3 regions of the Streptomyces roseochromogenus subsp. oscitans DS 12.976 genome follow, and region 2 is predicted to be linked to each of the others. Evidence: riboswitches for the same ligand, from Rfam matches in the RefSeq annotation. Region 2 holds a riboswitch; each other region holds the start of a gene.
What was found. Region 2 has a riboswitch for cyclic di-AMP ahead of M878_RS66250 (transglycosylase SLT domain-containing protein). Riboswitches for the same ligand answer to the same signal wherever they lie in the genome.
Positions count from the first base shown of each region.

Region 1: it holds a riboswitch for cyclic di-AMP, as region 2 does, so the genes downstream of both, M878_RS59930 (M23 family metallopeptidase) here and M878_RS66250 (transglycosylase SLT domain-containing protein) in region 2, are expected to answer to the same signal.
Region 3: it holds a riboswitch for cyclic di-AMP, as region 2 does, so the genes downstream of both, M878_RS74835 (LysM peptidoglycan-binding domain-containing protein) here and M878_RS66250 (transglycosylase SLT domain-containing protein) in region 2, are expected to answer to the same signal.

Region 1 is NZ_CM002285.1:2,303,089-2,308,457, reverse strand. Features, by position in the region: gene M878_RS59940 (M16 family metallopeptidase) at 211-1,614, shown strand; gene M878_RS59935 (M16 family metallopeptidase) at 1,611-2,999, shown strand; cyclic di-AMP (ydaO/yuaA leader) riboswitch at 3,211-3,371, shown strand; gene M878_RS59930 (M23 family metallopeptidase) at 3,384-4,139, shown strand; gene M878_RS59925 (GntR family transcriptional regulator) at 4,339-5,025, shown strand; gene M878_RS59920 (HPr family phosphocarrier protein) at 5,176-5,369, opposite strand, start outside.
Region 2 is NZ_CM002285.1:3,832,577-3,837,945, reverse strand. Features, by position in the region: gene M878_RS66265 (carboxylate--amine ligase) at 1-695, shown strand, start outside; gene M878_RS66260 (FAD-dependent oxidoreductase) at 742-1,944, shown strand; gene M878_RS66255 (HAD family hydrolase) at 2,078-2,890, shown strand; gene M878_RS66250 (transglycosylase SLT domain-containing protein) at 3,108-3,602, opposite strand; cyclic di-AMP (ydaO/yuaA leader) riboswitch at 3,607-3,780, opposite strand; gene M878_RS66245 (polyprenyl synthetase family protein) at 4,425-5,369, shown strand, end outside.
Region 3 is NZ_CM002285.1:5,822,752-5,828,120, forward strand. Features, by position in the region: gene M878_RS74825 (cytochrome P450 family protein) at 1-160, shown strand, start outside; gene M878_RS74830 (LysM peptidoglycan-binding domain-containing protein) at 311-1,486, shown strand; cyclic di-AMP (ydaO/yuaA leader) riboswitch at 1,669-1,843, shown strand; gene M878_RS74835 (LysM peptidoglycan-binding domain-containing protein) at 1,848-2,537, shown strand; gene eno (phosphopyruvate hydratase) at 2,892-4,172, shown strand; gene M878_RS74845 (FtsB family cell division protein) at 4,306-4,782, shown strand; gene M878_RS74850 (DUF501 domain-containing protein) at 4,812-5,345, shown strand; gene M878_RS74855 (Ppx/GppA phosphatase family protein) at 5,365-5,369, shown strand, end outside.

The DNA of each region.
Region 1 (5,369 bases), 1.5 Mb from region 2:
TGTGGACCGAGGCACTGACAACCCGCGCCACGACCCGGTCCCGGCGGGCTTCCCGGCGCCTCCGGGCGGGTTCGGGGCAGGCTACGGGATCCGCTGTGGGCGTACGTCCCGCGGGAACTTCGCCGAGGCCCCCCACACGTTGCATACAGTGGCAGGAACGGCAGGAAGACCGCGGTTTGCACAACCGCCTCCGCTCGCGAAGGGACGTACATGCCCATGGGTCACACGACCACAGCCGAGGCAGGCTCCGGGGGCCTGACAGCGACCGAGCACCGCCTGGCCAACGGTCTGCGCGTGGTGCTCTCCGAGGACCACCTGACCCCGGTGGCGGCGGTCTGCCTCTGGTACGACGTCGGCTCCCGCCACGAAGTCAAGGGACGCACCGGCCTGGCTCACCTTTTCGAGCACTTGATGTTCCAGGGCTCGGCGCAGGTCAAGGGCAACGGCCACTTCGAGCTGGTGCAGGGCGCCGGCGGCTCGCTCAACGGCACCACCAGCTTCGAGCGCACCAACTACTTCGAGACCATGCCCGCCCACCAGCTGGAGCTCGCCCTCTGGCTGGAGGCCGACCGCATGGGCTCGCTGCTGGCCGCCCTGGACGACGAGTCCATGGAGAACCAGCGGGACGTCGTCAAGAACGAACGCCGCCAGCGCTACGACAACGTCCCCTACGGCACCGCCTTCGAGAAGCTGACCGCCCTGTCGTACCCGGAGGGCCATCCCTACCACCACACGCCGATCGGCTCGATGGCGGACCTGGACGCGGCCACCCTGGAGGACGCCCGACGGTTCTTCCGCACCTACTACGCGCCGAACAACGCGGTGCTCTCGGTGGTCGGAGACATCGACCCCGTGCAGACCCTCGCCTGGATCGAGAAGTACTTCGGGTCGATCGCGTCCCACGACGGCAAGCCCGCGCCGCGCGACGGCTCCCTGCCGGACGTCATCGGCGAGCAGAAGCGCGAGGTCGTCGTCGAGGAGGTCCCGGCACGCGCCCTGATGGCCGCCTACCGGCTCCCGCAGGACGGCACGCGCGCGTGCGACGCGGCCGACCTGGCCCTGACGGTCCTCGGCGGCGGCGAGTCCTCCCGGCTGTACAACCGGCTGGTGCGCCGCGACCGTACGGCCGTCGCGGCCGGCTTCGGCTTGCTGCGCCTGGCCGGCGCGCCCTCGATGGGCTGGCTGGACGTGAAGACCTCCGGGGACGTCGAGGTGCCGGTCATCGAGTCCGCCATCGACGAGGAGCTGGCCCGGTTCGCCGAGGAGGGCCCCACGCCCGAGGAAATGGAGCGCGCCCAGGCCCAGTTGGAGCGCGAGTGGCTGGACCGGCTCGGCACGGTCGCCGGCCGCGCCGACGAACTGTGCCGGTTCGCCGTCCTGTTCGGCGACCCGCAGCTCGCCCTGACCGCCGTCAAGCGTGTCCTGGAGGTCACCCCCGAGGAGGTCCAGGAGGTCGCCAAGGCCCGCCTGCGTCCCGACAACCGCGCGGTCCTCGTCTACGAGCCGCTGTCCGCCGAGTCCGCCGAGCACACCGAGGAAGCGGGGCGCGGTGAGGACCCGGAGCAGGAAGCGACCGTAGAGGCCGGAAACGAGAACGAGGAGACGGCCAAGTGACCGAGCTCGCCACCATGGACTTCCACCCCCAGCCGCAGCCCGGCGCGGCCAAGCCGTGGGCGTTCCCGGCCCCCGAGCGCACCGCGCTCGACAACGGCCTGACGGTGCTGCGCTGCCACCGCCCCGGCCAGCAGGTCGTCGCCGTCGAGGTGCTGCTGGACGCGCCCCTGGACGCCGAGCCGGCCGGCCTGGACGGCGTCGCCACGATCATGGCGCGGGCCTTCTCCGAGGGCACCGACAAGCACTCCGCCGAGGAGTTCGCCGCCGAGCTGGAGCGCGCGGGCGCCACGCTGGACTCGCACGCCGACCACCCCGGCGTCCGGCTCAGCCTGGAGGTTCCGGCCTCCCGCCTGGCCAAGGGCCTCGGCCTGCTCGCCGACGCCCTGCGCGCGCCCGCGTTCGCCGAGAGCGAGGTCGAGCGGCTGGTCCGCAACCGTCTGGACGAGATCCCGCACGAGCTGGCCAACCCCTCCCGCCGCGCCGCCAAGGAACTCTCCAAGGAGCTCTTCCCGGCGACCTCGCGGATGTCCCGCCCGCGCCAGGGCACCGAGGACACGGTCGAGAAGATCGACGCCTCCGCCGTACGCGCCTTCTACGACCGGCATGTACGCCCCGCCACGGGCACCGCGGTCGTGGTCGGCGACTTCACCGGGATCGACCTGGACGCCTTGCTCGGCGACACCCTGGGCGCCTGGAGCGGCACCCAGGGCGAGCCGCGGCCCGTGCCGCCGGTGACCGCCGACGACACCGGCCGTGTGGTCATCGTGGACCGCCCCGGCGCGGTCCAGACGCAGCTGCTGATCGGCCGCGTCGGCCCCGACCGGCACGACCGCGTGTGGCCCGCGCAGGTGCTCGGCACCTACTGCCTCGGCGGCACCCTCACCTCCCGCCTGGACCGCGTCCTGCGCGAGGAGAAGGGCTACACCTACGGTGTGCGCGCGTTCGGGCAGGTCCTCCGCTCCGCCCCGGACAGCACCGGCGCCTCGATGCTCGCCATCAGCGGCTCGGTGGACACCCCCAATACCGGCCCGGCGCTGGACGACCTGTGGAAGGTGCTGCGCACCCTCGCCGCAGACGGCCTGACCGACGCCGAGCGGGACGTGGCCGTGCAGAACCTCGTCGGGGTGGCGCCGCTGAAGTACGAGACCGCTGCGGCCGTAGCGGGCACGCTGGCCGACCAGGTCGAGCAGCACCTGCCCGACGACTTCCAGGCGACGCTCTATCAGCAGCTGGCGGTGACGGGCACGGTGGAGGCCACGGCGGCCGTCGTCAACGCCTTCCCGGTGGACCGGCTGGTGACCGTCCTCGTCGGTGACGCCGCCCAGATCAAGGCGCCGGTGGAGGCGCTCGGCATCGGCGAAGTGACCGTGGTGGCGGCCGAGTAAGGGCACGCGCGTGTGAGGGCCCTGACGACCTACGGGTCGTCAGGGCCCCTGCTGTTCCACTCCCTTCCCCAGATGCCCGATTTGCTCCGGAGGTTGCCTGTCTGCCCTGTGGGATGCGCTACAAAAGCCCGGATCCGTTTGGGGTTGGAAAGCGGGCTTCCGTAGCGTCGGCCGGGCTGTTCGTCAGGCAGTGCGCCGCACCCGCGGCACCGGACAGCCATCGCCGAGTCCCCGTACGGCGCGAGCCAGGGGAGCCGGGGACCCACCGTCCCTGGGGTGAATCGGGCGCCCGCGCGGCAGCGAGGGGGCCCGTAGGAGACCTTCCTGCTCCGAACCCGTCAGCTAACCCGGTAGGCGAGAGGGAAGGAAAGGACCAGCCACTTCATGGCGTTCATATGCGCCACCGGGAAGCACCGCAAGCCCGGCCGGGTCAAGCGCACCACCGCTCAGGCGGCCGGCATCGCGGCCCTCACGACCACCGGTGTCATCGGCACCCTCGCGGCCGCCCCGGCGTCCGCCGCCCAGAACTCCGTCGAGCAGACCGGCCTCACCCCGGTGATCACCGTCGGCGACGACATCGCCGAGCACATCGACGCGCAGGCCACCGCCCAGAAGCAGGCCGCCGAGGGGAAGGCTGCCGAGGCGGCCGCGGCCAAGGCGGCGGCGGAGAAGGCCAGGCAGGAGCGCGAAGCCCAGGCCCGCGCCGCCCGCGAGGCCGAGCGCGCGCGGCTGAACGCGTTCGTCGCCCCGATAGCCGACTCCTATGTCTCCACGGGCTACAAGGCCAGCAGCTCCCTGTGGTCCTCCGGCTCGCACACCGGCATCGACTTCCACGCGGCCGCCGGCACGCCCGTCCACGCGGTCGGCTCCGGCACCGTCGTCTCCACCGGCTGGGGAGGGGCATACGGCAACCAGATCGTGATCCGGATGGCCGACGGCATGTACACCCAGTACGGCCATCTGTCGTCCATCGGCGTCTCGGTAGGCCAGCGGGTCACCCCGGGCCAGCAGATCGCCCTGTCCGGCGCGACCGGCAACGTCACCGGCCCGCACCTCCACTTCGAGGCCCGTACGACCCCCGACTACGGCTCGGACGTCGACCCCGTCGCCTACCTCCGCAAGCACGGCGTGAACGTCTGACCCTCCGCGCACGCGGTATCCGCCGCCCCGGCTCACCGAGCCGGGGCTTTCGCCGTTTTGCGCGGTGCAGACCGTACTCGCTGACCAAAAAATATCCATGGAATCCGACCCGCCGTCGGAAATTCCGGCGCATTGGAATAGAGTCACGGAACACGCGTCCATCGTCGACGTTTCACGGGGATTAAGGCGGAGGTCGGTCATGCGTATTCCGGCGCACTCGGTGTGCACGGCGATCCGGGACGACATCGTCGCCGGTGTCCACGCGCGCGGCGGCCGCCTCACCGAGGAAGTCCTGGCCCGCCGCTACGGCGTCTCGCGCGTCCCCGTCCGTGAGGCCCTGCGCACCCTGGAGGCCGAGGGCTTCGTGGTGACCCGCCGGCACGCGGGCGCGTGCGTGGCCGAGCCGACCGAGCAGGAGGCCGCCGATCTGCTCGACATGCGCATGCTCCTGGAGCCGCTCGGGGCCGCCCGGGCCGCACAGCGGCGCACCGAGGCCCATCTGAAGGTGCTGCGTGGCCTGGTCAGGCTGGGCCAGGAGCGGGCCAGGCGGGGGCACAGCGAGGATCTGCGCTCACTCGGCGGCTGGTTCCACGAGACGCTCGCCCAGGCCTCCTGCAGCCCCTCACTGACCGCGATGCTCAGCCAGCTGCGCCACAAGATCGCCTGGATGTACACGGTGGAGGCGTCGCCGAGCCCGGTGGAGTCCTGGGCGGAGCACGGCGCCATCGTCGACGCGGTGGCGCGCGGCGACGGCGAGCGCGCGCGGGCGGTCACGGCGCTGCACACCGAGCGCGCGACGGGCGCGCACCGGCTGCGATTTCCCGGGGCCGGCGAGCGTGTGAGGACTTCGCAACACGCCGTAAACATGTCGGGCCTTCGGCATTAACACGGGCGCCGTATACAAAGAAGTGGAGTTATTCGGCGCCGTGTATTTCACGTTGCCCTGATTCCGGTGTGCGTGCAGTGGGCCCGGAAAAGCCGGAATCGCGCCGCCCGAAAAGGGCGACGCGGTTCCGGAATATCTGTGCGCCGGGGCTCAGACCGTCTCGGGCAGTTCCTCGAGGCCTTCGGCGACCAGCTTCGCCAGACGGTCCAGGGCGATGTCCGCGCCCTCGGCGTCGGAGGCGAGGACGATCTCCTCGCCACCCTGGGCACCGAGGCTCAGGACGGCCAGCATGGAGGCCGCGTTGACGGGGTTCCCGTCGGCCTTGGCGATCGTCACCGGGACGC
Region 2 (5,369 bases):
GCACCACGAGGATCGCCACCCGCGAGGGCCTGCTCACCCTCGCCCGTGACTGGGGCGACGAACCGGGCGTGATCCTCCAGGAGTACCTGCCGCGCGAGGAGGCCGAGGACTGGATCGTGCACGCCTGCTTCGACCAGGACTCCAGCCCCCTCGCGCTGTTCACCGGCGTCAAGGTCCGCTCATGGCCGCCGCACGCCGGTATGACGGCGAACGCGTACGTCGTCGACAACCCGGAACTCACCGACCTCGTCGCGCGTTTCATCAAACAGATCGGCTACAGCGGCATCATCGACCTCGACCTGCGCTTCGACCGGCGCGACGGACAGTACAAGCTCCTGGACTTCAACCCGCGCATGGGCGCCCAGTTCCGCCTCTTCGAGAACGAGTCGGGCGTGGACGTCGTACGCGCGATGCACCTGAATCTGACCGGCCGCGCCGTACCGGAGGGGGAACAGCGCGCCGGCCACCGCTACATCGTGGAGAACATCGACCTCCCCGCCCTCCTCGCCTACCGCCGCAGCGGCTATACGACGCCGCACGCGCCGGCCCGGGCGAGCGGGACGGAGCTGGCCTGGCTCGCGGGTGACGACCCGCTGCCGTTCCTCACGATGCTCGCCCGCTTCGTGCGCCCGGGCGCGAAGCACCTCTATCAGCTGTGGCGGACCAACCGCCGCGGCAGCACCACCACGAAGTAGGCAAGGCCACCAAGGAGTGGCGCACCGTGTCCTGGGGAGGGACTTCGTGACTCGACCGGTTGCAGTCATCGGGGCCGGGCCGTTCGGCCTGTCCACCGCCGCCCATCTGCGGGCGCGCGGCATGCCCGTCCGCGTCTTCGGCGACCCCATGGTCAGCTGGCGCGACCACATGCCCGAGGGCATGCTCCTGAAGTCGACACCCGCAGCCTCGAACTTCGACTGCCCGCAGCCCGGCCACACCCTCGCCGACTACTGCGACGCGGCCGGGATCCGCCGCCTGGTGGCCGACGAGGACATCATCCCGGCGGATACGTTCATCGGCTACGGCGAGTGGTTCCAGCAGAAGCTGGTGCCCGACGTGGAGCGGGTGCGGGTCGTCGCCGTGGACCGCGCCGGGAGCGGGAGCTTCGAACTGAAGCTGGACTCGGGTGAGTTGTTCACCGCGCGCGCGGTTGTCGTCGCCACCGGACTCTCGGGCCTCGCGCACCTGCCGGCGGAGCTCGCGGGAGCCGCGGCGGACGGACCGGCGCCCACGGGCCCGGTCTCGCACAGCTCCCAGCACCACGACCTGAGCCGGTTCGCCGGCAAGGAGCTGATCGTGGTCGGCGCCGGCCAGTCCGCGCTGGAGACGGCGGCGCTCGCCGCCGAAGCGGGGGCACGCGTGCGTGTCGTCGCGCGCGGCCGCGGCCGGGTCGCCTTCGGCGCCCCGCCCTGGGAGCAGCCGAAGCTGCGCCCCGAGTCCCCCTTCGGCAACGCGTGGTCGCTGTGGGCGCTCAGCTATTACCCGCATCCCTACCGCTATCTGCCCGAGGCCACCCGCCACCACCTGGTCCGCCGCGTCCTCGGACCGCTCGGCGCCTGGTGGCTGCGTGAGCGCTTCGAGAGCGCCGTGCAGGTACAGGAGGTCGAGCGGGTCGTGGCCGCCGAGGCGGCGGACGGCAGCCCCGTCCTCACGGTGCGCACGCACGGCGGGAGCGCCGAGCGGCTCACCGCCGACCATGTCATCGCGGCCACCGGCTACCGCGTCGACATCGCGGCGATGGACTTCCTCGGTCCCGGACTGCGCACCCGGCTCGCGGTGAGCCGCGGAACGCCCAAGGTCGGCCCTGGCTTTGTCTCCTCCGTGCCCGGTCTGTACTTCACCGGCCTGCCGGCGGCGTCGTCGTACGGCCCGGTGATGCGCTTCGTCTGCGGCACGGAGTTCGCCTCCCCACGGCTGACGAAACACCTGGCGGCGGCCCACGGCTGAATCCGCGGGGGGCCGGAGCGAGCGCTTGAGGACGTCATCAAGGAGGCGGCGGGCACCACTTGGGCTGATCAGTACGTAAGTACGCAGGACGACAAGATGAGTCGGCGGGGCGCGGTATCCGTATTCTCTGATCATGGCAGCCTCCCCCGCGTATGCACTGATCGCCACCGACCTGGACGGAACGCTGCTGCGCGGCGACGACACCGTCTCCGAACGGTCGCTCGCCGCGCTCGCGCGGGTGGCGCGGGCCGGTGCCCGGCACCTGGTGGTGACGGGCCGCCCGGCCCCGCGGGTACGGCCTCTCCTCGCATACCTCGGCTGCACGGGACTCGCGGTGTGCGGGCAGGGCGCACAGGTCTACGACGCCCTATCCGGGCGCCTGTTGTGGTCGGTGCGGCTGGATCGGGACCTGGCCGAGACCGCGCTCGGCAAGATCGAGGCGGAGGTGGGGCAGGTCTACGCGGCTGTCGACCAGGACGGTGTCGACGGGCTCACGCTTATCGAGCCCGGCTATCTCATGCCGCACCCGACCCTGCCCGCGGTGCGGGTCGGCCGGCGCGACGACCTGTGGTGCGAGCCCATCAGTAAGGTGCTGCTGCGCCATGCCACCCTGTCCGACGACGAGTTGGCCGCCATCGCGCGCGTGGTGGTGGGCTCGCTCGCGACGGTCACCATGTCGGGGCCGGGGACCGTGGAACTCCAGCCGTCCGGGGTGACCAAGGCGACCGGTCTCGCACTGGCCGCCGAGCGGCTCGGCGTCGCCGCACAGCAGGCCCTGGCGTTCGGCGACATGCCCAACGACATCCCGATGCTGGACTGGGCCGGACACGGGGTCGCCATGGCCAACGCACATCCCGAACTCAAGGCGGTGGCCGATGAGATCACCCTGTCGAACGAGGCTGACGGCATCGCGGTCGTCCTCGAAAAACTGTTCCCGACCGACTGACCGGCACATCAGTACACAACCGATGGACCGGCACGTCAGTACGCGACCGATCGACCGGCACATCGGTACACGACCGGCTGACCGGCATATCGGTGCGTGGCCGTCCGTGGCAGGCCCGGTGGATGCCCGGCGGCCGCCCGGCACGCCCCCGTCCGTCAGGTGCGGGTACGCGCCGGACGGCCGGGGTCATTCCGGTCCGCCGGACGGGCGGGGCCTGTCAGTACGCGCTGTAGACGTTGTCGATCGACCCGTAGCGCGCGGCGGCGTAGTTGCAGGCCGCGGTGATGTTGGCGACCGGGTCGTAGAGATCGAACGCCGTACCGGCCACGTGGTAGGTGTTGAAGGTCGGCTGGATGACCTGCAGCAGGCCCTTGGACGGGGTGCCCGCGGCGGCGTTGGAGTCCCAGTTGTTGATGGCCAGCGGGTTGCCGGAGGACTCCCGCATGATGTTGCGGTAAATGCCGTTGTAGCTGCCCGGGATGCCCTTCTGGGCCATGATCGCGAGCGACTCGCGGATCCAGCCGTCGAGGTTGTTCGAGTACCCGGCGCGAGTGGTGGAGGCCACCTTGGTGGTCGTCGTGCCGGTGGCCGCGGAGGCGCTGGTGGCGCCGATGAGCGGCAGGGCGAGGACGGCGGCACCGGTGCCGAGGACGGTGAAAGTGCGGAAGAGACGGTTGGTCCGGGTACGGCGGTGCTGAGCGGAAGCAGGCATGGGGAAGTCCTCTCCGACGCCTGCGAGGTGAGCTGTCGGGTTCGGGCGGGGAGGTGCCCGGCCGTGCCTCGGGAAAGGCACGGCTTCACCCCTAGCCGTTCCGGTGCGACGTGTGCCGTTCCGGTCCGGCGACTTACCTGGGTCCCCCGCTCCTGCCGTATGAATCAGTTCGTCGAGTGGGTTACGCGGGCGGCGGCAGGATTCGGCGTCCGCCCGGTGGCCGGGAACGTATGCGAGAGCACATGTCGGGAACAAGGGCCTGATTCACAGAAAGCACTATTTGACCTTGTTCTGTGCCCTATAGGGTGCTTGATCCTTTGCGGTTGCCAATTCTCAACTCGCCGACGCGGCAGGGCGGAAGGGATGTCGGGTCAGTGGGGGGTGCGGGTGGGTGCCAGTGACCCAACTCACGAAGTGACAAAATAAGGCAAAGTGGACATAGGGGATTTGGATGGTTCGGCTGGGTGGTGGAGCCTGTGGCGCGATGCCCGTCGTTGCCGTGGTGGTCGCGTCCACGAGAAGGGTTGCAGCGGGAGCTGCCCGGGAGGGGTGTGCGGGATGGGGGTGCGGAGGGAGGCGTGCGTGTTACTCCGCTCGCCTCTCGGTTCGCGACAAAGTGGGCGGATTCCTGTTAAGTCGATAAATGTCCGTTATTAGCACTTGATCAAAAACATACCGGTCATGATCTGATACCGCCTGGGCTGGACCGGTGGGCGCTATCGGTGATCGAAAGAGGACCGGATACGCTGACTTGAGTGATGGCAGCGACCTATCGACAAACCGTGTAATCGCCAGCAGACACCAGCAGACAGGAGACCCCTCGTGACCGTCGTCGGGCCGTTCGGGCTGAGCGTGCGGGACCAGGCTCTGGAAGCCGATGTCCAGGTCGGATTGGCGGCTGTCGAGGAAGGCTTGCTCGAGGCCACCAAGAGCGAGGTCCCGTTCATCACGGAGGCCGCGCAGCACCTCGTGCGAGCCGGCGGGAAGCGGTTCCGGCCGCTGCTCGTGATGCTCGCGGCCCAGTTCGGCGACCCCTATGCTCCGGGCGTCGTGCCGTCGGCCGTGGTCGTGGAGCTGACCCACCTCGCCACGCTGTACCACGACGACGTCATGGACGAGGCGGCCGTGCGGCGCGGTGTGGACAGTGCCAACACGCGCTGGGGCAACTCCGTCGCGGTCCTCACCGGCGACTTCCTCTTCGCCCGCGCCTCCCAGATCCTCGCCGACCTCGGCCCCGAGGCGGTCCGGGTGCAGGCCCTCGCGTTCGAGCGGCTGGTCACGGGCCAGATCCTGGAGACCGCCGGCCCCTCGGACGGCCGCGATCCGGTCGAGCACTACCTGGACGTGCTCGGCGGCAAGACGGGCTCGCTGGTGGCGGTCTCGTGCCGGTTCGGCGCGATGATGTCGGGCGCCGACGAGACGGTCGTCGATGTGCTCACCCAGTACGGCGAGCGGCTCGGGGTCGCCTTCCAGCTCGCCGACGACGTCCTGGACATCGCCTCCGACTCGCATGAGTCCGGCAAGACTCCCGGCACCGACCTGCGCGAGGGCATCCCCACCCTGCCCGTGCTCCGGCTGCGCGAGCGGGCGGCCCGGCTCGGCCTGCCCGAGGACATCGCGCTGTGCGAGCTGCTCGACTCCGACCTCAGCGACGACGCCCGGCACGCCGAGGCGCTGGCCGCGCTGCGCGCGCACCCCGCGCTGGAGCAGGCCCGCCGGGACACCGTCCGGTACGCGGAGGAGGCCCGGGCCGCGCTGGCGCCGCTC
Region 3 (5,369 bases), 2.0 Mb from region 2:
GGGCCAGACCGCGCTCGCCACCCTGCTCAGCCGCCTGCCCGACCTGCGGCTCGGTGCCGATCCGGCCGAGTTGCGCTGGCGCGGCGGGCTCATCATGCGGGGCCTGCGCACCCTGCCCGTGGAGTTCACCCCGGCCGTCGGCAAAACCGTGGAACGGTGAACACGAAGGGGGTTCAACTCTGTGATCTTCACGTGATCTGCGCGGCATTAACTTGTGACAAGTGATCGTCTGCCTATACGTTCACCCATCAGCGTGGCGACGCGCACCAAGGCGCCGCGCCGGTCCTGCTGTCGCACGAAAGGCATCCGTATGCTCTCCGGGAACGGTCGTCACCGTCGCCCCCGTCAGGCTCCGGCCCTCCTCGTCGCGGCAGGAGTGACCGGCTCCGCCATCGCCATTCCGCTGCTCGGCGCCGCGAGCGCCAACGCGGCCGACGGCACGACATGGGACAAGATCGCCGAGTGCGAGAGCGGTGGCTCCTGGAGCGCGAACAGCGGGAACGGCTACTACGGCGGCCTGCAGATCTCGCAGGACGACTGGGACAAGTACGGCGGTACGCAGTACGCCGACAGCGCCGACCAGGCCAGCCGCTCCCAGCAGATAGCCGTGGCCGAGAAGATCCTCGCCGGCCAGGGCACCAAGCCGTGGGCCATGTGCGCGCTGACCGCCGGTCTGACCTCCCACTCCGGTTCGGTCGACGTGGACCCCGGCGTGAGCGGCTCCGGTGGGTCCAGTGCCGGGTCCGGCTCGTCCGGCGGCTCCGATCCGTCCGGTCTGCCGGATTCGTCCTCCTCCGGATCGAGCTCCGGCTCCGGTTCCGGCTCTGATTCCGGCTCCGGTTCCAGCTCTGACGCCAGCCCTGGCGCCGACTCGGGCTCCGGCTCCAACTCCGCCTCCGGTTCGGATTCCACCGGGCCGGATTCTCCCGGTCCGGATGCCTCCGGCTCCTCCTCGTCCGGCGCGACCGCCACGCCGGCTCCCGGTGCGAGCCCGGGCAAGGGTGCCACCGGGACCCCGGAGGCGACCGACGGCTCCACCGGTGCAAGTACCCCCAAGTCCGACAAGGGGGACGAGACCGGCTCGACCGGTGACGAAAGCCGGCAGGGGGGTGACAGCTCGCCCACGGCGACTCCCGGCACGGATGAGTCGGACAATTCCCAGCAGACCAGCGGCTCTTGGAGCCTGGTCGACACCGGCACGCTCAGCAGCGGCGGACGTCACCGTGGCGAGAGCGCGGACGAGAGCGCGGGCGCAAGCGCGGCAAACGGCCAGAACGCCCCGCGATCCGGTCGTCATGCCGACCGCGAACGGGACACCTACACCGTCCGCGAGGGCGACTCCCTCACCTCCATCGCCGACTCTCTTGGTGTCGACGGCGGATGGCATGCGCTCTACGCCGCCAACCAGAAGGTCATCGGCGCCGACCCGAACCACATCACCGCCGGTCAGACCCTGAAAGTCACGGGCGAAAAGGACGCCGAGTAGCGGGAGTTGACGCCCCGCTTCGCGCCTAATGTCCGGTTTGGCGAAAGTGTGGGATGAGTCTCAGAAGCCCTGATCGTCTTTGAAATTCCCTCGATCACCTGTCTACGGTCAGGACCGCTCGTCACCACGAGCCCCGGCAGCCGTAACGCCGAATCCTGCCAGCGGTTGCCCGGGAACAGTCGTCGCGTCATGCGCCGTAGGCAGGAGCGGGGGACCCAAGGTAAGTGCTGGAACCGGCAGTTGACGCCGGAACCGGCTTGGGGTGAAGCCGCAGGCCCGCGACAGCGGGCGTGCGGCCGGGCAACTCAACCGGCCCGAACCCGACAGCTCACCTCGCAGGCGTCGGTGAGGGGATCGATCCATGCTGTTCTCCGGCAAGGGCAAGCACCGTCGTCCGTCCAAGGCCGTCCGGGCCGTCGCGCTCGTCGGTGTCACCGGCGCCGCCGTAGCCGCCCCGCTCATGGCGGCCGGCAACGCCTCGGCCGCCACCGCCTCCGAGTGGGACACCGTCGCCCAGTGCGAGTCGGGTGGCAACTGGTCCATCAACACCGGCAACGGCTTCTACGGCGGTCTGCAGTTCTCCGCCTCCACCTGGGCCGCGTACGGCGGTACCGCCTACGCCCCGGCCGCCAACCAGGCCACCAAGGCGCAGCAGATCGCCGTCGCCGAGAAGGTCCTCGCCTCGCAGGGCAAGGGCGCCTGGCCGGTCTGCGGCACGGGCCTGTCCTCCGCCGCGTACAACGGCTCCGCCCCGAGCACCACCTCGTCGAGCAAGAGCACCGGCACCACCACCCGCTCCACCGACCAGCAGGCCGCCACCCGCTCCGCCGAGCGCACGGCCCCGGCGAAGAGCAAGACCGTCACCACCCCGACCGGCAAGAAGGTCAAGAAGGGCGACGGCGAGTACAAGGTGGTCAAGGGCGACACCCTCAGCTCCATCGCCGAGAAGCACCACGTCGCCGGCGGCTGGCAGAAGCTGTTCCAGCTGAACAAGGACATCGTCGAGGACGCCAACCTCATCTACCCGGGCCAGCAGCTGCACCTGAAGTGACACATCCGGCTCCGGCCGGATCCACGGCGCCCTCACATCGCCCCCCACACTGAAGCTCCCGTGAGGGTCACCCCCCGTCCCCACGGGCTCCCCGCCCCGGCGCGTGTTCCCCCGTACGCGCCGGGGCGGGGTCTTTTGTTTCGCGCCACGTTTCCCCACTCTTCAGTCCGGGATCATCGGAACCCCCCTTTGTTCCATCGGTGAACAATGGGTACCGTCTGCGTGTCCCTCTCCGTCCACGGGACGGTCGGTCGGTGGCTGATCCCCCGGAGACGGTTAGGCTCTAGTCGCAAGGCACAGCCGTAAGGCACACCACCTCGCACTTCCAGCGTCACATCCAAGAAGGAGATGCTCGTGCCGTCCATCGACGTCGTCGTAGCCCGGGAAATCCTGGACTCCCGAGGCAACCCCACGGTCGAGGTCGAGGTCGGCCTCGACGACGGCAGCACGGGTCGTGCCGCCGTGCCGTCCGGCGCCTCGACCGGTGCCTTCGAGGCCATCGAGCTGCGCGACGGTGACCCCAACCGCTACCAGGGCAAGGGCGTCGAGAAGGCCGTCCTCGCCGTCATCGAGCAGATCGGTCCGGAGCTGGTCGGCTACGACGCCACCGAGCAGCGCCTGATCGACCAGGCCATGTTCGACCTGGACGCCACCGACAACAAGGGCTCGCTCGGCGCCAACGCCATTCTCGGCGTCTCCCTCGCCGTCGCCCACGCCGCCTCCGAGGCCTCGGACCTCCCGCTCTTCCGCTACCTGGGCGGCCCGAACGCGCACCTGCTGCCGGTGCCGATGATGAACATCCTGAACGGCGGTTCGCACGCGGACTCCAACGTGGACATCCAGGAGTTCATGATCGCCCCGATCGGCGCGGAGTCCTTCTCCGAGGCCCTGCGCTGGGGCGCCGAGGTGTACCACACGCTGAAGAAGGTCCTGAAGAACAAGGGCCTGTCCACCGGCCTCGGCGACGAGGGCGGCTTCGCCCCGAACCTCGGCTCCAACCGCGAGGCCCTCGACCTCATCATCGAGGCCGTCAAGGAGGCCGGCTACGCCCCCGGCCAGCAGATCGCCCTCGCGCTCGACGTGGCTGCCTCCGAGTTCTACAAGGACGGCAAGTACCTCTTCGAGGGCAAGGAGCGCTCCGCCGCCGAGATGACGGAGTACTACGAGGAGCTGGTGGCGGCCTACCCGCTCGTCTCCATCGAGGACCCGCTGTTCGAGGACGACTGGGCCGGCTGGAAGGTCATCACCGACCGCATCGGCGACAAGGTCCAGCTGGTCGGCGACGACCTGTTCGTCACCAACCCGGAGCGCCTGGCCCGCGGCATCGAGGAGGGCACCGCCAACGCCCTGCTGGTCAAGGTCAACCAGATCGGCTCGCTGACCGAGACCCTGGACGCCGTCGAGCTGGCCCAGCGCAACGGCTACAAGTGCATGATGTCCCACCGCTCCGGCGAGACCGAGGACGTCACCATCGCCGACCTGGCCGTCGCCACCAACTGCGGCCAGATCAAGACCGGCGCGCCGGCCCGCTCCGAGCGTGTCGCCAAGTACAACCAGCTGCTGCGCATCGAGGAGATCCTCGACGACGCCGCGGTGTACGCCGGCCGCAGCGCCTTCCCGCGCTTCAAAGGCTGAGCCCGTAGAGGGTAAGGCTTAGCCAGTCGTACGTACGTCCCCGTACCCGGTCCCGTACCGTGTGCGGGGACGTACGCGCGTGTGCAGTACACAGGACGACGTGTGCAGCGCACAGGACAAGGGGAGGCGGGACATGGCCGTGAAGGACCGGGACCGGTTCTCCACCGCGACCAGGCTGCGGCTGCTCGGCGAGCAGACGGCGGCCCGGGTCTACCGTTCGCAGACCAAGCGGCAGGACCGCCGCTCCAGGCTCACCGGCCGGGCGGCCCTGCTCGCGCTGGTGCTGTGCTCGATGATCGTCGCCCTCGCCTACCCGATGCGGCAGTACGTCACCCAGCGCGCGCAGATCTCCGACCTCCAGCGGCAGCAGGAGCAGGCCCGTAAGCGGGTCGAGCAGCTGCGCGACCTCAAGGCACGCTGGCAGGACGACTCCTACGCCGAGCAGCAGATCCGGCTCCGGCTGCACTATGTGATGCCCGGGGAGACCGGGTACATCGTCGTGGACCCGGGTGCGGCCAAGCAGTCCCGCTACGACCTCAGGGCCGCCCACCGGCCCTGGTACGCGAACATCTGGGACGGGGTCGACAAGTCCGACGCCTCCGACCAGTAGCAATCGATAGAAAGCCACCTGAAGCAGTCATGGAAACGCCCCCGCCGCCCACTCCGCGCACCGAGCCCACCGATGCGGACGTCGAGGCCTTCAAGCAGCAGCTCGGCCGTCCGCCGCGGGGCCTGCGGGCCATCGCGCACCGCTGTCCCTGCGGCCAGCCGGATGTCGTGGAGACCGCGCCGCGGCTGCCCGACGGCACGCCCTTCCCGACGCTGTACTACCTGACCTGCCCGAAGGCGTCCTCCGTGATCGGCACTCTGGAGGCGAACGGCGTGATGAAGGAGATGACCGAGCGGCTGCGGACGGATCCGGAGCTGGCCGCCGCGTATCGCTCCGCGCATGAGGACTACATCCGGCGGCGGGACGAGATCGAGGAGCTGACGGGGTTTCCGAGTGCGGGGGGTATGCCGGACCGGGTGAAGTGCCTGCATGTCCTGGTGGCCCACTCGCTGGCCGCCGGGCCCGGTGTGAACCCGCTCGGCGACGAGGCGATCGCGATGCTGCCGGAGTGGTGGGCCAAGGGGACGTGCGTCGTGCCGTGTGCCGACGCCGCGGACAAGTAGAGAGAAGAGGGGCCTCACCATGAC